Regions from separate parts of the Streptomyces sp. NPDC046831 genome, predicted to be linked through region 3. Evidence: riboswitches for the same ligand, from Rfam matches in the RefSeq annotation. Region 3 holds a riboswitch; each other region holds the start of a gene.

Region 1 (5,683 bases), on a different contig from region 3:
CGGCCATCACCACGGGCTCCTGCGCCCGCGTCACCGCCGACGCCAGCATCACCCCCGCGCACCCCAGCTCCATGGCCAGCGCCACGTCCGACGCCGTACCGGCGCCGGCGTCCAGGATCACCGGCACGCGCGCGTGCTCCACGATCAGCTGGAAGTTGTGCGGGTTGCGGATGCCGAGCCCGGAGCCGATCGGCGACCCCAGCGGCATGATCGCCGCACAGCCGACGTCCTCCAGCCTCCGGGCGAGCACCGGGTCGTCGTTCGTGTACGGCAGCACCGTGAACCCGTCGTCGACCAGCGTCTCGGCGGCGTCCAGCAGCTCGATAGGGTCCGGCAGCAGCGTCCGCTCGTCGGCGATGACCTCCAGCTTGACCAGGTCGGTGCCGAGCGCCTCCCGGGCCAGCCGCGCCGTCAGCACGGCCTCACCGGCGGTGAAGCAGCCGGCCGTGTTCGGCAGCACCCGGATGCCCAGCCGCCGCAGCACCGACAGCACGGACCCGTGCACGGACGGGTCCACGCGCCGCATCGCGACCGTCGTCAGCTCCGTGCCGGAGGCGACGAGCGCCCGCTCGAGCACGTCCAGGCTGGGCGCGCCGCCCGTGCCCATGATCAGGCGCGAGGTGAGGGACAGGCCTCCGAGGAGGAAGGGGTCGTCGGCCACGGGTCAGCCTCCCTGGACGGCGGTGAGCACTTCGACACGGTCGCCCTCGGCCAGGACCGTGGCCGGCCACTGCGCGCGCGGGACGACGGTCTCGTTGAGGGCGGCGGCCACCCCGGACGGCGCCGCGGTCAGCGACCGGACGACGGCGTCGAGAGCCGTGCCCGGCGCGATCCCGCGCGGCTCCCCGTTGACGGAGACGGTCAGCGTGCCGGCGGTGCCGGCCGGCTTGTTCACGGTCATACGGGCTGCTCCGTGAGCGCGGTGGCCCCGAAACGCCTCGGGGTAAAGGGGCGGGCCTCCTCGGGCAGGTCGCCCGTGGTCAGGACGTGCGCCAGCGCGTCCCCGGTGACCGGGGTCAGCAGCACCCCGTTGCGGTAGTGGCCGGTGGCCAGCAGCAGCCCGTCCAGCGCCGTCGGGCCCAGCAGCGGCGCGTTGTCGGGGGAGCCGGGGCGCAGCCCGGCCCGCGTCTCGGTCAGCGGCAGCTCCGTGATGCCCGGGACCAGCTCGTGCGCGTCGCGCAGCAGCTCGTACACGCCGCCGGCCGTCACCGTCGTGTCCCAGCCCAGTTCCTCGCTGGTGGCGCCGACGACCAGCTCGCCGCTGAGCCGCGGCACCAGGTAGACGTGGCTGCCGCGCACCACGGCGCGCACGGTCCGGCTGAGGAAGGGCGCGTACCGCTTCGGCACGGTCAGCCGCAGCACCTGTCCCTTCACCGGCCGCACCGGCGGCAGCACGTCGTCCGGGACGCCCGCGAGCTGCCCGCTGAGGCTGCCGGCCGCCAGCACCACCCGGTCCGCGGCGAGCGCGGTGCCGTCACGCAGGACGCAGCCGGCGGCCCGCTCCCGCGCCACGGTGAGCCGCTCGGCCCAGGCCCGGTGGAAGACCACGCCCGCCCGCTCGCACGCCGCCACCAGCGCCGCCGCCAGCCGCCGCGGGTCGATCTGGTGGTCGCCGTCCACGCGGAGCCCGCCGCGCACGCCCGGGGCGAGCAGCGGCTCCAGCCGCCGGCACTCCCGCCCGGACAGCCACTCCGCGTCCAGGCCCGACTGCCGCTGCAGCGCGTGCAGGTCCCGCAGATGGGCGCGGTCGTCCGCGTCGAGCGCCACGGCGAGCGTGCCGCACCGGCGGTACCCGAGGTCGTGGCCGGTCAGCTCGGTCAGCTCGGCCGCGAAGTCCGGGTAGCGGCGGGCGGAGGCGAGGTTCAGCGCGAGCAGCGTCTGCTCGCCGTAGTGCAGTTCCGTGACGGCGGCCAGCATCCCGGCGGCCACCTGCGCGGCTCCGCCGCCCGGCTCGGGGTCCACCACGGCGGTGGCGAGCCCGCGCTGTGCCGAGCGCCAGGCCGTCACCAGCCCGATGAGCCCGCCCCCGAGCACGAGGACGTCTGACGTACGTGGAGACGACATGGGCGTCCAGCCCCTCCCTTCGCCGGCATGACCCGGATCAGGTTCGTACGGTCGGAGGCCGCCAGCCTCCCTCTCAGCCCGGTGCGTCCGGGCTCCCGCGAGTGCTTGTACCGTGGCCACCCTAGTCCTTGGACCAGCGCCTTCGTAAGGGAGTCCTTCCGCATGTCCCGCTCGCTCGACGGTCTCGTCCTCGCCCCCGTCGCCGACCAGGCGCCGGGGCAGGTGGGCACGCGCACCCGCTTCGCTTACCACGAGAAGGACGGCGAGATCTGGGCCGAGTACGCGGGCGGCGACGTCGTACGCGGGCATCTCGTGGGTACCAGGGAGGGTGACCGGCTCGACTTCCGGTACGTGCAGCTCAAGGCCGACGGCACCACGTCCAGCGGGCACTGCGTGTCGACGGTGGTCGAACTGCCCGACGGCCGGGTGCGGTTGGAGGAGACCTGGCGGTGGGAGTCGCAGCCGGGCAGCGGGACGAGCGTGGTGGAGCAGGTGGCTTGAGCAGCCGGCGGCAGCCGGCTGACCGCCGCGGCGGGCGGCGGCCGGTCCGCGGTCCGGCGCGGGCGGTGACCGCCGGTCCCGGCGCGGGAGCGGCCGGCGCGGCTGTGGAGCACGTCACGGCGCACGCCCCCTGTCTGACGCCGCGTCAGTTGACTAAGGTGATCAGGTGAGCGAGCAGACGCAGGAACAGGGCACGTCACAGCCGCGGCGGGTGGTCGTCGCCGGCGCGGGCATGGCCGGCGTGCAGACCGCGGTCGCCCTGCGCGAACAGGGCTTCCAGGGCACCGTGACGCTGATCGGCGCCGAGCCGCACCAGCCCTACGACCGGCCTCCGCTGTCCAAGGCCGTCCTGCTCGGCAAGGCCGAGGGCTCCGCCTTCGACGTCGACTTCGAGACCCTCGGCACCGAGGTGCGGCTCGGCTGCGAGGCCCTGGCCGTACGCCCCGACGCCCACGTCCTCGACACCTCCGCCGGCCCCGTCCCGTACGACGTCCTCGTCCTCGCGACGGGCGCCGAACCGATCCGGCTGCCCGGCACCGAGGACATGCCCGGCGTGCACCTGCTGCGCACCCTGGACGACGCCGAACGGCTGCGGCCCGTGCTCGCCCGGCAGCACGACGTCGTGGTCGTCGGAGCGGGCTGGATCGGCGCCGAGTTCGCCACGGCGGCCCGGGAGGCGGGCTGCGCCGTGACCGTCGTGGAAGCCGCCGACCGGCCGCTCGCGGGGGCACTGCCCGCCGACGTGGCCGCCCCGATGGCCGCCTGGTACGCCGACAGCGGCGCCGTGCTGCGCACGCACGCGCGCGTCGAGCACGTGGAACCGGGCGCGGTGGTGCTCGACGACGGCACGCGGCTGCCCGCGGGCGCCGTCGTCGTCGGCATCGGCGCGCGCCCCGCCACCGCCTGGCTGGCCGGCTCCGGCGTCGAACTGGGCGAGGACGGCGCGATCGTCGCCGACGAACACCTGCGCACCTCCGTGCCGGACGTGTACGCGGTCGGCGACTGCGCCTCCTTCCCCTCCCGGCGGTACGGCGAGCGCCTGCTGATCCACCACTGGGACAACGCCCTCCAGGGCCCCCGCACGGTCGCGGCCGGCATCGTCGGCGAGGCCCCGGCGGTCTACGACCCGGTGCCGTACTTCTGGTCGGAGCAGTTCGGCCGGTTCGTGCAGTACGCCGGCCACCACGCGTCGGCCGACACCACCGTCCGGCGGGGCGACCCGGCGGGCCCGGCGTGGACCGTCTGCTGGCTGCGCGAGGGGCGCCTGGTGGCCCTGCTCGCGGTGGGCCGGCCGCGGGACCTGGCCCAGGGCAGGCGCCTGATCGAGGCGGGCACGCCCATGGACGCGGAGCTGCTGGCGGACCCCGCGCGGCCCCTGAAGGCGGCGACGGCCTAGGTGTGCCGTCCGGCCCGCGTCGCCGTCCGGCGACGCGGACGGGCGGGAGGTCGGCGCCATGGCCGGGGGCGCGTGTCCCGGGTGGACGGCCCCGGCTTCCGAGTGTCGGTCGGAGATGGCACGCTTGATCCCGTGACCGAGATTGACACGAAGATCGATGCTCTCGTCCCCGCCTGGCTCACCCTCCCCGACATCGCCGAGATGCTCGGCGTCGAGGTGACGCGCGTGCGGCAGCTGGTCAAGGACGGCCAGCTCATCGCCGTGCGCCGGGGTGAGAACCGCGCGCTGCACGTGCCCGCCGACTTCATCGACGGGGACAAGGTCGTCAAGGGCCTGTCCGGCACCCTGACGCTCCTGCGCGACGACGGCTTCACGGACGAAGAGATGCTGGAGTGGCTCTTCACCGCCGACCCGACCCTGCCCGGCACGCCCGCGCAGGCCCTCAGGGAGAATCGCGGCACGGAGGTGAAGCGCCGCGCCCAGGCGCTCGCCGTCTGACCGAACGACACCGGCTCGTCCGGCCGTGACCCGGGGGGCCACGGCCGGGAGGGCCACAGCCATCGGGCCGCCCGGCCAGGGCCCGCGCGCGGACGCCGCGCCGGCCCCGGGCCGCCCGGCCAGGACCCGCGCGCGGGCGCCGCGCCGGCCGGCGCGGGCCGCGGCCCGTGCGCCACCACCGTCCGACACGACCGTCCGGGGGGACTCACGCATGCCCGACACCGCCGCCGCCACCGCCCGGGCCCGGCTCGCCGACGCCCGCCTCTACCTCTGCACGGACGCCCGCAGGCGCCAGGGCGACCTGCCCGAGTTCCTGGACGCGGTCCTGGCCGGCGGCGTCGACATCGTGCAGCTGCGCGACAAGGGCATGGAGGCGGCGGAGGAACTGGAGCACCTGGCGGTCCTCGCCGAGGCCTGCGCCCGCCACGGCAGGCTCCTCGCGGTCAACGACCGGGCGGACGTCGCCCACGCCGCCGGCTCCGACGTGCTGCATCTGGGCCAGGGCGACCTGCCGGTGCCGGCGGCCCGCGCGATCCTCGGCGAGGACGTCCTGATCGGCCGTTCCACGCACGCCGAGTCCGAGGCCGCCGCGGCCGCCGTCCAGGACGGCGTGGACTACTTCTGCACGGGGCCGTGCTGGCCCACCCCCACCAAGCCCGGCCGTCCCGCACCCGGCCTCGACCTGGTGCGCAGCACGGCGGCCCTCGGCACCGACCGGCCCTGGTTCGCCATCGGCGGCATCGACCTGGGCAACCTCGACGAGGTCCTTCAGGCCGGCGCCCGTCGCGTCGTCGTGGTCCGGGCGATCACCGAGGCGGACGACCCGGGTGCGGCGGCGGCCGAGTTCGCCGAGCGCCTGCGCCGGGCCTGAGGCGGCCCGCACCGGCCCGTGGTCCGCACGCGGGCTGCGCCGCGCGGCACCCCGCCGCGGTGCCGGATCACCCGAGTGGGTCCGCGGTGCCGGAGATCACCCGAGTGGGTCCGCGGTGCCGGATCACCCGAGAGGCTGCCGTGCGCGGGTGGTGCCCGCGGGTGACGCACCGCACCGGGCGCCGCGCCCGACCGAACGCAGCCGCACGACGCCTCCGGGTGTCTCGTCCGGCGGACGGAATGGTCCGCTTCCGCCCGGATTCCCGCCCCCACTGTCCGAGGCGTGGACAGCAGGCCGACAATTCGGTCAAATGACCGGCGTGCGGTTGGGGGACCGCCAACCCCTGGTTAACC
Region 2 (5,683 bases), on a different contig from region 3:
CCGGCCACGTCCCGGTGCGGGAAGAGCTGGTGGTCCTGGAACATCAACCCGACCTCGCGCCGGTGCGGCGGCACTCCCGCCTGGTCCCGCCCGTCGAGCAGCACCCGGCCGGAGTCGACCGGCTGGAGCCCGGCCACCGCCCGCAGCAGCGTCGACTTGCCGCTGCCGCTGGGTCCGAGGACGCACACGATCTCGTGCTCGGCGACCTCCAGGTCGACGGCGTCGAGCACGGCCCGTCCGTCGAAGCGGACGGTCGCGCCCCGCAGCGTGAGCAGCATCTAGAACTCCCCGCTCCGGTCGAGGGACGTCTCCCCGGCCACCTGGGTCCGGGACCGCAGGAGCAGTCGCTCCAGCACCAGCAGCGCCACCGCGCACACCACCATCAGGATCGTCGACAGGGCCATCGCCTGGCCGTAGTTGAGGTCGCCGGGCCGCCCCAGCAGGCGGGCCACGGCGACCGGCAGGGTCGGGTTGTCGGGCCGCGCGATGAACACGGTGGCGCCGAACTCGCCGAGGGACACCGCGAAGGCGAACCCGGCGGCGATCAGCAGCGCCCGCCGCACCAACGGCAGGTCCACCTCCCGCCACACCCGCCACGGCGAGGCGCCGAGCACGGCCGCGGCCTCCCGCAGCCGCGCGTCGACCGCCCGCAGCACCGGCAGCATGGTCCGCACGACGAAGGGGACGCCGACCAGGGCCTGCGCGAGCGGCACGAGGATCCACGAGGACCTGAGGTCAAGCGGCGGCTCGTCCAGCGCGATCAGGAACCCGAAGCCGACCGTCACCGCGGACACCCCGAGCGGCAGCATCAGCAGCGCGTCGAAGCCGCGCACGATCCGGCCCGCGTCCCGGCGGGTGAGGGCCGCCGCGGCCAGCCCGCCGATCACCACGGCGATCGCGGTGGCGGCGGCGGCGTACGACAGGGACGTGCCGACGGCGTGGATCGGGGCGACCAGGAAGGTGCCGCCGTCCGGGTCGGTCAGCGCCCGGTAGTAGCCGAAGCCGGGCGCGTCCAGCGACCGCTGCACGAGTACGGCGAGCGGCAGCAGCAGGAGCAGCAGCACGGTGGCGAGGACGCCGGCGAGCAGCGCCCACTGCCCGGCCCCGCGCGGGGGCCGGGCGGTCGTGGAGGCGTCGGTCAGCCGCAGAGCGGTCTCGCGCCGCCGTACGGTCCAGGCGTGCACGGCGAGGATCGCGCCCACCGCGAGGAACTGGACGATCGTCAGGACGGCGGCCGTGGACAGGTCGAAGATCTCGGAGGTCTGCCGGTAGATCTCCACCTCGAGGGTGGCGAAGGTGGGGCCGCCGAGGATCTGCACGACCCCGAAGGAGGTGAAGGTGAACAGGAAGACCATGAGCGCGGCGGCGGCCACGGCGGGCGCGAGCGCCGGCAGCGTGACCTTGCGCCACGCGGTCAGCGGGGAGGCGCCGAGCATGCGCGCGGCCTCCTCCTGCCGCGGGTCGAGCTGCGCCCACAGTCCGCCGACGGTGCGGACGACGACGGCGTAGTTGAAGAAGACGTGCGCGAGCAGGATGGCCCACACGGTCGTGTCGAGCCGCAGACCCCACAGCTCGTCGAGGAGTCCGCCACGCCCGACGAGGGCGAGGAACGCCGTCCCGACGACGACCGTGGGCAGCACGAAGGGCACGGTGACGACCGCCCGCAGGACCTGGCGGCCCGGGAAGTCCAGGCGGGCGAAGACGTAGGCCGCGGGCAGCGCGATCACCAGTGTGAGGGCGGTCGAGGCGGCCGCCTGCCAGGTGGTGAACCACAGCACGTGCCGGATGCCGCTCTGCCCGAGCACGTCCGCGATCCGCCCGGCCTGCCAGACGCCGTCGACCCGCAGGCCGCGCGCGACGATCGCCGCCACCGGGTAGGCGAAGAACACGGCGAAGAACGCGACCGGCCCGAGCATCAGCCCGAGCCGTGCCGCGCTCCCCGCCCGGCCCCTGCGCGGGGCTACTTCAGGACGAGCGACGTCCACGCCTTGACCCACTCGTCGCGGTGGTCGGCGATCTCGCCGGGGGCCATGGTCTGGGGGCTCCTGGCGGCCGGGCCGTACTGGGTGAACTCGGCGGGCACGGCCGCGCCCTCGGTCACGGGGTAGACGAACATGTTGAGCGGCATGTCCTCCTGGAACCGCCGGGAGATCAGGAAGTCGATGAGGGCCTTGCCGCCCTCGGTGTTGCGGGCGTTCCTCAGCAGTCCGGCGAACTCGATCTGCCGGAAGCAGGTGCCGGCCGCGACCCCGGTGGGGGCGGTCTTCGGCCTCGGGTCCGCGAAGACGACCTCGGCGGGCGGCGAGGAGGCGTACGAGACGACGAGCGGCCGGTCGCCCTTGGCCTTCCGGCCGCCGGCCGAGCCGGAGAACTCCTCGTTGTAGGCCTGCTCCCAGCCGTCGACGACCTTCACGCCGTTGGCCTCGAGCTTCTTCCAGTAGCCCTGCCAGCCGCCCCCGGCGGCGTCCCCGTCGCCGTACTTCGCCGCGCTGCCGAGGAGGAAGCCGAGGCCGGGCGAGGAGGTGGCGGCGTTCTCGGTGACGAGGAGGTTCTTGTAGGCCGGCTTGGTGAGGTCGTCGAAGGTCTGCGGCGGGGCCAGTCGGTGCCGGCTGAAGTACGCCTTGTCGTAGTTGACGCAGATGTCGCCGTAGTCGACCGGCGTGACCCGGTGCCTGCCCCGGTCGAGCTGGTAGGCCGCGCCGACCTTGTCGAGTCCCTCGGCCTCGTACGGCTGGAACAGCCCGTTGCCGAGCGCCCGCGACAGCAGCGTGTTGTCGACGCCGAAGAACACGTCGCCCTGCGGATGGTCCTTGGTGAGGACGGCCTTGTTGACGGCCTGGCCCGCGTCGCCGTCCTTGAGGACCTTGACGGTGTACCCGGACTCCTTCTCGAACTCCTTGATGACGTTCTCGGACACGGCCCACGAGTCGTGGCTGACCAGGGTCACGGTGCGGGAGTCGCCGCCGCTCCCGTCCGCGGAGCCGTTCGACGACCCGCAGGCGGACAGCGTGACGAGGCCGAGCCCGACCGCCACGGCCACGAAGGTCTTGGTGTGCACTTACTTCCTCCTGGAGTGACCAGGAAGAGACGCGGCCCTGCCCGGGGGCCCGCGGAGAAGGTCCGCGGGCCCCCGGGCAGGGCGCAACAGCTCGAGTGATGACCGATCTCCCTACCCAGAATGACCTGGGCGAGGTTCAGAGGGTCTGCGGCCTGTGTGCCGCACTCTCAGCGCTGTGGCGCTCCCCTGTCGGAATATGAAGATGTACGGATGTGAAGACGAGTCGAGTATGCGGTTCTGGGACCGCCTCAGACTACCTCTCGGTCGCCGCGAGCTGACCACACGCCCCGTCGATCTCCTGGCCCCGGGTGTCCCGGACGGTCACCGGGACCCCGTGGGCGGCGATCGCCTCGACGAACGCCTTCTCGTCCTCGGGCCGCGAGGCGGTCCACTTCGAGCCCGGCGTCGGGTTCAGCGGGATGAGGTTGACGTGCACGGGCCTGTTCTTGAGCAGCCGGCCGAGCCGGTCGCCACGCCACGCCTGGTCGTTGATGTCCCGGATGAGCGCGTACTCGATGGAGAGCCGGCGCCCGGACCTGGCGGCGTACTCGAACCCGGCGTCGAGCACCTCGCGCACCTTCCAGCGCGTGTTCACCGGCACGAGGGTGTCGCGCAGTTCGTCGTCGGGCGCGTGCAGGGAGATGGCGAGCCGGCACTTGAAGCCCTCGTCGGCGAACCGGTGGATGGCCGGCACCAGCCCGACCGTCGACACGGTGATCCCGCGCTGCGACAGCCCCAGCCCGTCCGGCTCGGGGTCGGTGAGCGCCCGGATGGCGCCGACGACGCGCTTGTAGTTCGCGAGGGGCTCGCCCATGCCCATGAAAACGATGTTGGACAGCCGCGCCGGACCGCCGGGCACCTCGCCGTCGCGCAGGGCCCGCATCCCGTCGACGATCTGGTGCACGATCTCGGCGGTGGACAGGTTGCGGTCCAGGCCCGCCTGCCCGGTGGCGCAGAACGGGCAGTTCATGCCGCAGCCCGCCTGCGAGCTGATGCACATGGTCACCCGGTCCGGGTACCGCATGAGCACCGACTCCACGAGCGTCCCGTCGAACAGCCGCCACAGGGTCTTGCGGGTGGTGCCCTGGTCGGTCGACAGGTGCCGGACGACGGTCATCAGCTCGGGGAGCAACGCCTCCCGCAGCCTGGCCCGTGAGCCGGCGGGGATGTCGGTCCACTGCTCGGGGTCGTGCGCGTACCGCGCGAAGTAGTGCTGCGAGAGCTGCTTGGCACGGAACGGCTTCTCGCCGATCTCGGCGACGGCCTCCTTGCGCTCGGCAGGCGTGAGGTCGGCAAGGTGCCGCGGCGGCTTCTTGGCTCCGCGCGGGGCGACGAAAGTGAGTTCTCCGGGCTTAGGCATGGCTGTACCAGTGTCGCAGATCGAACAGCGTGACCTGGGGCCTCGGCCTGCGTGACGGTCGCCATCGGCCCTTCCGGCCGGCCCCGGCCCTCCCCGGGCGGCCCGACCGGTTCGCCCCGGGTGTGTGGACCCGCAGGTCACGGCCCTCTTCCACTTGGCGGCCGACCGGGCGCACGGCCCCGCACGCGGTACACCCGAGGACGCCTCCGAGCACCGGGAGCCTCCCCCGCGGCGCGTACGGGTGGGCGCGCCGTCGGCTGCGGCCCGCATCCGCGGGCGCGGCAGGCGGGGAAGAGGGACCGTCCGGGTCGTGTACGGATTGGGGACCGAACGGCCCTTGCCGGTGGCGTTCCGTGCCCGTTGCCTGAGAGGGAGATTCGGGATGCCGGGAAGACGGGCACCGGAGGTGGTCGGAGTGCGAGACGTCCGCGGCTGGCTGTCGTGCGCCGGCTTCCGGGGCCGTCCCGCGACGCTCACGCTGGCGCTGGCCCTGCTCCCGGTGGTCCTGCTCGTGGTGGACGCGCTCACCCCGCCGGACATCCGCCTCGGTCCCCTCATGGTCGCGGCTCCGACGTTCGCGGCCGTCCTGTGCAGCACGCCCTGCGTCATCCTGGTGTGCGTCGTCGCCCTGACCTGCGCGGTGGTGGCCGCCGGCGTGAACGCCCAGCTGGACACCGCGAACTTCGCGGTGCAGATCGGCACCATCGCACTGATCAGCGTGGCCGCCGTGGCGGCCAGTGCCGTGCGGGTGCGCAGGGAGCGGGAGCTCGCCCAGTCGCGCTGGGTGGCCGAGGTCGCCCAGCGGGTGCTGCTGCACCCCCTGCCGCGCCGGACCGGGCCGTTCGACCTGGCGTCGCTGTACATGGCGGCGGACGAGGAGGCCGCCATCGGCGGGGACCTCTACGCGGCCACCCGCAACGGGCCGTGCGCGCGCATCCTGCTCGGGGACGTGCAGGGCAAGGGACTGGCCTCGCTGGAGATGGTCAGCTGCGTGGTCAACAGCTTCCGGCAGTCGGTCCGGCACGACAGCCCGCTGGTGGAGGTGGTGCGGGAGCTGGAGGCGACCTTCGTGGAGGACGTCGAGGAGCTGTCCGCCGCGGCGAACGCCGATCCCCGCTCGGGCAGTCCCTACGGCGACGAGGCCTTCGTGACCGCGGTCGTGCTGGAACTGCCCGACGAGGGCCCGATGCGCCTGGCGAACCTGGGCCATCCGCCGCCGCTGCTCATCAACGAGGGCACGGTCGCCGCCCTGGAGCCGACGGTCC
Region 3 (5,683 bases):
CATCCGCCCGACGATCACCACCGCGAGTGCGAAGACGCCGGCCAGCAGCGCCATGGGGAAGCCCCGGTCGACGTCGGTGACCGAGTACTGCAGATCCCTGGGCGCGGAGGGTTCGTAGGCGACCACGACCTTCTGCCCCTTGCTCAGCTGCCGCGACTGGTCCGGCTGCACGATCTCGGTGAACGTACGGCCTTTGTCGCGCCCCGTGTCGACCCGGATCGTCGCCTTCCTGCAGGTGGCGGAGTCCTGCTGTTGCGCGGCCGAGCCCGCGTCGGCGGGGTCCGCACCGCTGGGCGGGCCCCCGGAGGCGTGCACCGACTTGCAGCTCACCTCGATCACCGTGGTGACCGTGGCCTGCTGGGTCTGCCGGTCGAAGCCGACGCCGCTGCGTTCGTGCGCCGGGGCGCCGCCGGGCCAGAGCACCCCGAGCCCGACGAGCACCGCAGCGGCGAACGGGATGAGGATCGCCGCTATCACCTTGCGGAGGTGCTGCGACACGGGGGCGGCGGGGCCATGACTGTGACTGTGCCCGTGCCCGTGCCCGTGCCCGGGTTCATGCCCGGGCGGGTGCTGCCGGCCGTCACCGGGCCCATGACCGGGGCCGTGGCCGAGCTCCTGGAGGCGCACGTCGCCCTGCCCGGTGCTCCGGCCGTCGCTCTGCCCGTGGCTCCGGCCGTCACCGGGTCCGTACCCGTGCGTGTCCGGGCCGGGGCCGCCCGCGGGACCGTTGCCGCCATCCGCACCCGAGCCGCCTGCCGGCCCGTGTCCGCGCCGTGGCCCGGGCGGGGGAAAGGGGAACTGCTGTGTCGAGGTCACCGCCCGATCATCGCAAGAACGACGGGGTCCTCTGTTCACCGCGCCCGAAGTGGCGCTAGCGTGGTGGCACCTTTGCACACGCGGGAGCTCGGAGCACCGGGCTGAGAGGGCGCTGACCTCCGTCTTCGCGATGTTTCACGTGGAACCAGCGATGTTTCACACGAAGCACCGGCAGACGGGAACCGCTGCGTCGACCGCCGAACCTGTTACCGGGTAATGCCGGCGTAGGGAGTAGGTCTCATGACCAACAAGGACGCACGCACGCCTGCCTCCACGCAGATCTCCAGCGACGGGGAGACCAGCAGGTCCGTCGGCTGGCACAAGACGTACGTCGAGGGCTCGCGCTCCGACCTGCGGGTGCCGGTCCGTCAGGTGCACCTGACCAACGGGCAGTCCGTCATCCTGTACGACACATCCGGCCCGTACACCGATCCACTCGTCGACACCGACGTCCGCCGGGGACTGCCGCCGCTGCGGGAGAACTGGATCATCGCCCGCGGCGACACCGAGGAGTACGCGGGCCGCCCCGTCCGGCCCGAGGACGACGGAATCAAGCACACCTCGCCGCGAGGCGGCCTGCGCAACCTCGACGCGATCTTCCCGGGGCGGCCCCGCCAGCCGCGCCGCGGCCGCGGTGGCGGGGCGGTGACGCAACTGGCGTACGCACGCCGGGGGGAGATCACGCCGGAGATGGAGTACGTGGCCATCCGGGAGAACGTGAGCCCGGAGGTCGTACGCGAGGAGATCGCGGCGGGTCGCGCGGTGCTCCCCGCCAACGTGAACCACCCCGAGACCGAGCCGATGATCATCGGCAAGCGGTTCCTGGTGAAGGTGAACGCCAACATAGGCAACTCGGCGGTGACGTCCTCCATCGAGGAGGAGGTCGAGAAGATGACCTGGGCGACCCGCTGGGGCGCCGACACGGTCATGGATCTCTCCACCGGCCGCAACATCCACACCACTCGCGAGTGGGTGCTGCGCAACTCCCCCGTCCCCATCGGCACGGTGCCGCTCTACCAGGCGCTGGAGAAGGTCGACGGCAGGGCTGAGGAACTGACCTGGGAGATCTACAAGGACACGGTCATCGAGCAGGCCGAACAGGGCGTCGACTACATGACCGTCCACGCGGGTGTCCGCCTCGCGTACGTTCCGCTGACCGCCCACCGCAAGACCGGCATCGTCTCGCGCGGCGGATCCATCATGGCCGCGTGGTGCCTGGCGCACCACAAGGAGTCGTTCCTCTACGAGAACTTCGAGGAGCTGTGCGAAATCCTCGCCGCCTACGACGTCACCTACTCCCTCGGTGACGGCCTGCGGCCCGGTTCGATCGCCGACGCCAACGACGAGGCGCAGTTCGCGGAACTCCGCACCCTCGGCGAGCTCAACCGGATCGCGAAGCGGCACGACGTCCAGACCATGATCGAGGGACCGGGACATGTCCCGATGCACAAGATCAAGGAGAACATCGACCTGCAGCAGGAGATCTGCGAGGAGGCTCCGTTCTACACGCTCGGCCCGCTGACGACGGACATCGCGCCGGCGTACGACCACATCACCTCGGGCATCGGCGCCGCCATGATCGCCTGGTGGGGTACGGCGATGCTCTGCTACGTCACGCCCAAGGAGCACCTGGGCCTGCCCAACCGTGACGACGTCAAGACCGGCGTGATCACCTACAAGATCGCCGCCCACGCGGCCGACCTGGCCAAGGGGCACGCCGGTGCGCAGGAGTGGGACGACGCGCTGTCCGACGCCCGCTTCGAGTTCCGGTGGGAGGACCAGTTCAATCTGGCCCTCGACCCGGACACGGCACGGGAGTTCCACGACGAGACGCTGCCGGCGGAGCCGGCCAAGACGGCCCACTTCTGCTCGATGTGCGGCCCGAAGTTCTGCTCGATGAAGATCTCGCAGGACATCCGGCGCGAGCACGGCAGCACCCAGCCGGAGATCGAGGCGGGTATGGCCCAGAAGGCGAAGGAGTTCGCGGCCTCCGGCAACCGGGTGTACCTGCCGATCGCGGACTGACGACGGCCGCGGTGGTGCCCGCCCGCCATGGTGGACGGGCACCACGACGGGCCGGCTTCGTTGCCGGGGCAGGGGTCCGGCGCAGGCCCTGCCGGAGCTGAGGGCGCCGGGCCGGTCACTCCGGCCGGTGCTCCGGACCGCCGAAGTCCGGGCTGGTGAAATCGGGACTGCTGAAGCTCGGCCGGGAGCTCGGCACGCCGTCGTGGGGACTGCTGAAGCCGGGACGGTCGTAGCCGAGCCGCGGTATGCGGCCACCGGGTTCTGCCGGGGCGCCGCGGCGCTCCCCGTCGGAGCCGGGACCGGCGAGAGCCTCGCGCAGGAACGGCAGGATCCCACGTTCCAGCAGCGCCTCGCGCCAGGCCTCCCTGGCCCGGGCGACCTCCTCGGCGAGCTCGTCGTAGGACGCGCTCTGGAACGAGGGGCGGTTGCGCAGGGCGGTGAGCAGCAGCCCGGCGCCGGCGACGAGGATCGCCGCCGCCGTCAGAGCGCCGAACACCCAGCCCGTGGTGACCATGGTCCGGGCGAACGCCGGAGCGGGGTCGAGCATCCTCAGGACGTATCCGACCAGCAGGAAGATGGCCGCCGCGGTGCCGGCGAGAACGGGCGCGAGGACGGCGACGACGGCGACCGCTCCCGCGCCGGCCGTCTCGGCTACCTCTCCCGCGGTGGTGGCGAGCCCCACCGTGCCCGGATCGGCGGGAGCGGTCTCGCGGACCGGGGACGGAGTGGACGACGACGCGGGATTCCGCAGCTCCTCGCGGACCTCGACGTAGTGCTGGTACTCGCTCGCCGCGGCCGCCGTGATGAGGGCGGTGGCGCTGAGCGCCATGGTGCGCAGCTGGGCGACGGTGAGCCGCTGTCCGGCGGCGGCCAGTTCCGGTCGGTGCGGTGCGGAGCGCAGCGCCTCATCGAGGACCCGCTCGTACTCCTGGCGGTCCTCGCTCAGCAGGTGCTGCGGAACGCTGTTCATGTGCATCCCCCGATGCTCCGTAGGGCTTGGGGCTCGCACGTCGACGAGCCGTCGGGCAGAAACGGAGGGGAGCCTGCTACGGATAAGCCGATGGTAGAGCGGGGGCGGCTCGCGGTGACAGGGGGTTTCCAGAAATTGGGTGCCGACCTGCACGGACGCCCGCGACGCGGCGGGCGTCCGGTGAACCGTCAGGCGTCCAGGGGCAGTTGCTGGACCAGCAGTTTCCCGGCCATGGTCACTCCGCCGTCCATCGCGATGGCGAGCCCGCCGGCGTACACGTGCGGTCCCTCGACGACCGGGCCCGTGCCCTCCTCGCCGTCCTCGGAGCCGACCTCGCCGAGGAGGTAGGGGATGGGGCTGTGCCCGTGAACGATACGGGTGCCGCCGTACGTATCGAGCAGGGAGCGCACGGCGTCGGCACCGCCCTCGTCGCGGAAGGAGAAGCGCTTGGTGAACTTGCGGAACAGGTCCCACACCTCGTCCGCGTCGTTGCGCGTGAGCGTCTCGCGGACGGTGTCGTTGACCGCTTCGATCGAGTCGCCGTAGTCGAGGTAGGCGGTGGTGTCGGAGTGGACGAGCAGGTAGCCGTCGACCTCCTCGACGGCGTCCAGGCGTGCCATCCACTGCAGGTGGTGGTCCTGGAGGCGGTCCATGTCGCTCTTCTGGCCGCCGTTGAGCAGCCAGGCCGCCTGGAAGGTGGCCGTGCCCGCGCCGGAGTTGACCGGGGTGTCGCCGAAGCGCTTGGCGCCGAGCAGGAGCAGCTCGTGGTTGCCCATGAGGGCCTTGCAGTAGCCGCCGGCGGCGGCCGCCTCGGCGGACAGCCGCATCACGAGGTCGATGACGCCGATGCCGTCCGGGCCGCGGTCGGTGAAGTCGCCGAGGAACCACAGCCGCGCGGTGCCCGCGCACCAGTGGCCGGCGGAGTCGACGAGCCCCTTCTCCCGCAGGGCGGCGAGCAGCTGGTCGAGGTAGCCGTGCACGTCGCCGACGACGTAGAGGGGACCGGGACCGGTGGCGGCCTGCTGCGCCGGGACGGCGGCCGGGTCGGCCGTCACCTGAGGCGTGTCTTCCCGGTTGATGACGGGCAGGTCGCGTTCGGTGGGCGTGTACCCCTCCGGGTAGCCCTCCTCGACCGGTGGGACGGTGGGGACGGGGTGGGCGCCGTGGGCGTACGGACCGGTCTCGTGGACGTACGCGGGTACCCGGAAGTCGCGCAGCGTCGCCGTCCGCTCCACCTCGGGTCCCTGACCGGCCCCCTGAGTCATCGACCCCTCCACCATCGCGCCGCATCTGCACCGCTTCGGACTGCCTGGTCGCAGCGGCCCGCGGTGTCGTGGGCCCATCATAGGAATGCGCGTCGCGCCATGTGACGACCCAGGGGTGGTGAATCGGAACAGGACTCCTGTTTCACCGCCGCTTTCGCCCCGATTGGCAGGGCTTCGGCCGTCCCGTGCCCGCCCGGGGACGGGACGCGGCTCCGCTCGGCCCTCCCGGCGGGTCCGCGGCGCTCCCGCGGTACGGCGGCCGGGAGGCGCCCCGGGTACCGCACCTCGCCGCGTCGCCGGGCGCGCCTGGCGTGCACCGTACGGGGCCGCCCTCCGCCTGCGGCGCACCGTGCCGGACGGGCGTCGCGCCGGTGGCACGCTGGCCGGGGCGCCGCGAGCACCGCGTCTAGCGGCGCTCCGGTCCCCGTGGCGGGCTGACCGTCGTACGGGGCGGGCGTCGCTGGGACGACGTGCGCACGATCAGCTCGGTCGGTATGACCTGCTCGACCGGCTCGTCCCCATCGACTCCCTCGATCGCGTCGATGAGCAGCTGCACCACCGCCGTGCCGATGCGGCGCGGCTTCAGGGAGAGCGTCGTGATGGGCGG

The links. A riboswitch is a leader RNA that binds a small molecule or an ion and turns the genes downstream of it on or off. The one in region 3 is predicted to bind thiamine pyrophosphate.
Region 1: another riboswitch for thiamine pyrophosphate. It lies ahead of thiO (glycine oxidase ThiO); the one in region 3 lies ahead of thiC (phosphomethylpyrimidine synthase ThiC).
Region 2: another riboswitch for thiamine pyrophosphate. It lies ahead of ABZ920_RS17080 (thiamine ABC transporter substrate-binding protein); the one in region 3 lies ahead of thiC (phosphomethylpyrimidine synthase ThiC).

What each region holds. Positions count from the first base shown of each region.
Region 1 is NZ_JBEYXZ010000004.1:316-5,998, forward strand. It holds gene ABZ920_RS05050 (thiazole synthase) at 1-661, opposite strand, end outside; gene thiS (sulfur carrier protein ThiS) at 665-865, opposite strand; gene thiO (glycine oxidase ThiO) at 898-2,064, opposite strand; TPP riboswitch at 2,062-2,173, opposite strand; gene ABZ920_RS05065 (hypothetical protein) at 2,227-2,565, shown strand; gene ABZ920_RS05070 (FAD-dependent oxidoreductase) at 2,732-3,961, shown strand; gene ABZ920_RS05075 (Rv2175c family DNA-binding protein) at 4,094-4,459, shown strand; gene thiE (thiamine phosphate synthase) at 4,671-5,330, shown strand.
Region 2 is NZ_JBEYXZ010000017.1:92,526-98,208, reverse strand. It holds gene ABZ920_RS17090 (ABC transporter ATP-binding protein) at 1-278, opposite strand, end outside; gene ABZ920_RS17085 (iron ABC transporter permease) at 279-1,985, opposite strand; gene ABZ920_RS17080 (thiamine ABC transporter substrate-binding protein) at 1,961-3,058, opposite strand; TPP riboswitch at 3,149-3,256, opposite strand; gene rlmN (23S rRNA (adenine(2503)-C(2))-methyltransferase RlmN) at 3,312-4,418, opposite strand; gene ABZ920_RS17070 (PP2C family protein-serine/threonine phosphatase) at 4,834-5,683, shown strand, end outside.
Region 3 is NZ_JBEYXZ010000009.1:126,675-132,357, forward strand. It holds gene ABZ920_RS11300 (YibE/F family protein) at 1-816, opposite strand, end outside; TPP riboswitch at 887-1,064, shown strand; gene thiC (phosphomethylpyrimidine synthase ThiC) at 1,057-2,841, shown strand; gene ABZ920_RS11310 (hypothetical protein) at 2,957-3,817, opposite strand; gene ABZ920_RS11315 (metallophosphoesterase) at 4,000-5,091, opposite strand; gene ABZ920_RS11320 (LacI family DNA-binding transcriptional regulator) at 5,483-5,683, opposite strand, start outside.